2 regions of the Arthrobacter sp. NPDC056493 genome follow, and region 2 is predicted to be linked to the other one. Evidence: predicted binding sites of a transcription regulator. Region 2 holds the regulator's gene; the other holds the start of a gene.
What was found. The regulator HrcA, encoded in region 2, represses chaperone genes, less so after heat shock. The targets are predictions, from matches to a motif close to TTNGCACTCGNNNNNNNCGAGTGCNAA.

Region 1 (2,396 bases), on a different contig from region 2:
CGCCGGACGCCGTCGTCGTCATTGCCCGCGACGGTGCGCAGGGAGCCATCGCCGAGCTCACCAATGCAGGAGTGCCGGGCAACAAGCTCATCCTCGCCGACGGTGCCTTCAGGCAGTACGGCTCAGCCCTCGGGTCGAGATCGCTGGAAGGAACGCGCGCCCTGGTGCCCGGCGTCTTTCCTTCAGCGCACTTCCAGGCCGAACTCGTGGCCATCGACGCGAAACTCAAGGACACAACGTTCGCGGCCGAGACCTATGATGCCGTGAACCTCGCGGCCCTGGCCGCCGCTGTGGCGGAGGACGACGCCGGTGCCTCCATTGCCGGTACGCTCAGCGCCGTCTCCGGCGGCACTGCCGGAAGCCGGGCGTCCGCTTCCCGGTCCGGCCAGCCGGCCGTCTGCTCGGCGTACAAGGACTGCCTCGCCGCGATCCGGGACGGCAAGGCCATTGACTACGACGGTGAGTCGGGGCCAGTCCGCTTCGATGCGAACGGCGACGTCACCGTCGCGAAGTACATGGTGTTCACCTATGGAGCCGACAATAAAGCCAAGCTCACGGGCAGCGAGGCCGCCGGAAGGTCCGCCGGCTGATCGCTGGCAGCGAATACTCCGCCCGTTTGCGGGATAAAACAAGCACATCTGCTTGCACTCTCCCCGGGGGAGTGCTAATTATTGATTAGCACTCCAGCGTGCCGACTGCTAAAGGGTCGTCCGGTTCCGGCCGGCACCACCCCGGCGGCGGCGCAAGGAGCGAAAGAAACACCTGGTTGGGGTGAGATCCGGACTGTCGGGCGTACAGAGGCCCGCGGAAAGGATCGTCCGTCGCGGGCACCGCAGCGAGGTTCCTTCTTAACGACTGTCCCGAAAGGACTACTGCCGTTATGGCCAAGATCATTGCATTTGATGAAGAGGCACGCCGCGGTCTTGAGCGGGGCCTGAACATCCTCGCCGACGCCGTCAAGGTCACCCTCGGCCCGCGTGGCCGCAACGTCGTCCTCGAAAAGAAGTGGGGCGCCCCCACGATCACCAACGATGGTGTCTCCATCGCCAAGGAGATCGAGCTGGACGATCCCTACGAGAAGATCGGCGCCGAGCTGGTCAAGGAAGTTGCCAAGAAGACGGATGACGTCGCTGGCGACGGCACCACCACGGCTACTGTCCTGGCCCAGGCACTGGTCAAGGAAGGCCTGCGCAACGTCGCGGCCGGCGCTGACCCGCTGTCCCTCAAGCGCGGCATCGAGAAGGCCGTTGAAGCCGTCACCACCGAGCTCCTGGCCTCCGCCAAGGAAATCGAAACCAAGGAAGAGATCGCGGCCACGGCTTCCATCTCCGCCGGTGACGACGAAATCGGCGCCCTGATCGCCGAAGCCCTGGACAAGGTGGGCAAGGAAGGCGTCATCACGGTCGAGGAGTCCAACACCTTCGGCCTCGAGCTGGAGCTCACCGAAGGCATGCGCTTCGACAAGGGCTACATCTCCGCTTACTTCGTCACGGACACCGAGCGCCAGGAAACGGTCCTTGAGGACCCGTACATCCTGATCGTCAACTCCAAGATCTCCAACGTCAAGGAACTGGTTGCTGTCCTCGAGAAGGTCATGCAGTCCAACAAGCCGCTGCTGATCATCGCCGAAGACATCGAGGGCGAGGCCCTGGCCACCCTGATCGTCAACAAGATCCGCGGCACCTTCAAGTCCGTCGCCGTCAAGGCTCCGGGCTTCGGTGACCGCCGCAAGGCGCAGCTGGCCGACATCGCCATCCTCACCGGTGGCCAGGTCATCGCCGAGGAAGTCGGCCTCAAGCTTGAGACCGCCGGCCTCGACCTCCTGGGCAAGGCACGCAAGGTTGTCGTGACCAAGGACGAGACCACCATCGTCGAAGGTGCAGGCGACGCCGACCAGATCGCCGGCCGCGTTTCCCAGATCCGCGCCGAGATCGAAAACTCCGACTCGGACTACGACCGCGAGAAGCTGCAGGAACGCCTGGCCAAGCTGGCCGGCGGCGTTGCAGTCATCAAGGCCGGTGCCGCAACGGAGGTTGAGCTCAAGGAGCGCAAGCACCGCATTGAGGACGCTGTCCGCAACGCAAAGGCTGCCGTCGAAGAAGGCATCGTTGCCGGTGGTGGCGTGGCCCTGATCCAGGCCGGCGCCAAGGCATTCGCCAACCTGCAGCTCCAAGGCGACGAAGCAACCGGTGCGAACATCGTCCGCGTTGCCATCGACGCCCCGCTGAAGCAGATCGCCTTCAACGCCGGCCTTGAGCCCGGCGTCGTGGTGGACAAGGTCCGCGGCCTGCCCGCCGGCCACGGCCTGAACGCTGCAACCGGCGAGTACGTCGACCTGCTGGCTGCCGGCGTGAACGACCCCGTCAAGGTAACCCGCTCTGCCCTGCAGAACGCGG
Region 2 (2,396 bases):
CTTTCCGCGGCGGTCCTCAAGCGCCACCACGTGCATGCCGCCGGACTTCTCCACCCGGGTCACCGCACCCACCCAGCCGGACTGGACGTCCTCGAGCACCATGCCGCGCTCCACAGGAACCTCAGGCAGGCTGTTCTTGGCGGGCGCTGCGATCTCCTGCGGGCCCCAGGTCTGGTACTGCATTTCGTTCACCGCTCTGCACTAGGAGGGAGCCGCTCCGGCCGCGGGCATACCGCCGGGGGACAGGCGCCCGGAATTTCGCCCGGAGCGGTACCAATGCTAACAACGCGGCGACTCATATTAGACTTGTTAGCACTTAGGCATGTCGAGTGCTAACCACAGCGTTTACGGGCAGGATCAACGCCCGGCGCGGTCAAGGCCAAAAGGAGGTGGACTGTGAGCGAACCACGGAAGCTTGAGGTGCTGCGCGCCATCGTGGAGGACTATGTCCATTCCCGCGAACCTGTCGGCTCCAAGGCCCTGGTGGAACGGCACCATCTGGGCGTATCCAGCGCCACCATCCGCAACGACATGGCGGCCCTTGAGGACGAGGGCCTTATCACTGCCCCGCACACCAGCGCGGGCAGGATTCCGACGGACAAGGGTTACCGTCTGTTCGTCGACCAGATTTCAGCCGTCAAGCCGTTGTCCCCGGCGGAGAAGCGCGCCATCCAGACCCTCCTCGAGGGGTCAGAGGACCTTGACGACGTCCTGGACCGGACGGCGCGGCTCCTGTCCCAGTTGACCAACCAGGTCGCCGTCGTGCAGTACCCGCACCTGAGCCGCGCCGTGGTGCGGCACATTGAATTTGTGCTGCTGGCGCCGCGGAAGGTGCTGATCGTGCTGATCGCCGACTCCGGCAAGGTTGACCAGCGAGTGGTCGACGCCGGACAGGACCTGTCAGACGACACGCTCGCCGCACTCCGCACCCGGTTCCTGACCGGTGTGGCCGGAACGCCGGTGGCCATCCTGCCCCAGCACCTGGCCGCCGTCGTGGCCGGCTGCACGCACGCCGAGCGCCCCATTGCCATGGCCCTCGGCAAGGGGCTGGAGGGCCTGGCGCACAACAGCCGGGAAGACCGTATGGTCCTCGCGGGAACGGCCAACCTCGCGCGCTCCAACGTGGACTTTCCGCTCAGCATCGGACCTGTTCTGGAGGCCCTCGAGGAGCAGGTGGTGATGCTGCGGCTCCTGAGCGACATGGCCCAGGACCCGCGGGGCGTGGCCGTGAGCATCGGCCGGGAAAACCCCTACGACGGTCTGGCCGAGGCATCGGTGGTGGCCACCGGCTACGGCCCCGACGCCAGCGCCAAGGTGGGCATCCTTGGCCCCACCCGGATGGACTATCCCACCACCATGGCCGCCGTGCGCGCGGTGGCCCGCTACCTTTCGAGGATTCTGGGCCCGTGACCGCACGACCCGGACATCCTCTGACCACAGGCAGTACAACCAGGAAGAGATACGAACTTTGAGCAGCCACTACGACGTTCTTGGAGTCTCCGCTGAAGCCACCGGCGAGGAGATCAAAAAGGCCTACCGCAAGCTGGCCCGCTCCCTCCACCCGGATGTCAACCCCGGGGAAGACGCCGCCGAACGCTTCAAGGCCGTCACCCACGCCTACGAGGTGCTGTCCGATCCGCAGAAGCGCAGGATCTACGACACCACCGGCAATGAGAACGGCACCGACAACGGCTTCGGCGGCGGCTACGCCGGCCAGGGCTTCGCGTTCCAGGACATCTTTGACACCTTCTTCGGCGCGGGCGGAACATCCGGGCCCGCGTCCCGCGTCCGCCGTGGGCAGGACGCGCTGATCAGCGTCCGGATCGACCTGCGCGATGCCGTCTTCGGCGTCAACAAGAAGCTGGAAGTGGACACAGCCGTCACCTGCCCCACGTGTGAAGGCTCGTGCTGCCGCGAGGGTAGCCACCCGGAACGCTGCGATATCTGCGGCGGCAGCGGCCAGGTGCAGCGGGCGGTCCGTTCCATCCTCGGCCAGGTCATGACCGCCGCGCCGTGCGGTTCCTGCGAGGGCTTCGGGACGGTCATCAAGGACCCCTGCAACGAGTGCAGCGGCCAGGGCCGTATCCGCAGCCGCCGCTCCCTGACCATCAAGGTGCCGGCCGGCGTGGCCACCGGAACCCGGATCCAGCTCTCCGGGCAGGGCGAGGCGGGCCCCGCAGGCGGCCCCTCCGGCGACCTTTATGTGGAAATCCGGGTCAACAACGACTCCACCTACATCCGCGAGGGCGACGACCTCCACGCGACTTTGAACATTCCCATGACGGCCGCCGCCCTCGGCACCGAACTGAGCCTGGAAACGTTCGACGGCAAGCAGGAGATCGACGTTAAGGCGGGCACCCAGTCCGGCGAGATCATCACCCTCCGCGGCCTGGGAG

Region 1: the regulator HrcA is predicted to act here: its motif matches at 676-702, upstream of groL (chaperonin GroEL).

The regions. Positions count from the first base shown of each region.
Region 1 covers NZ_JBHTSL010000037.1:9,030-11,425, forward strand. The annotation lists gene ACFQ50_RS15185 (ABC transporter substrate-binding protein) at 1-590, shown strand, start outside; gene groL (chaperonin GroEL) at 881-2,396, shown strand, end outside.
Region 2 covers NZ_JBHTSL010000006.1:21,847-24,242, reverse strand. The annotation lists gene ACFQ50_RS04040 (DUF3097 domain-containing protein) at 1-183, opposite strand, end outside; gene hrcA (heat-inducible transcriptional repressor HrcA) at 397-1,410, shown strand; gene dnaJ (molecular chaperone DnaJ) at 1,469-2,396, shown strand, end outside.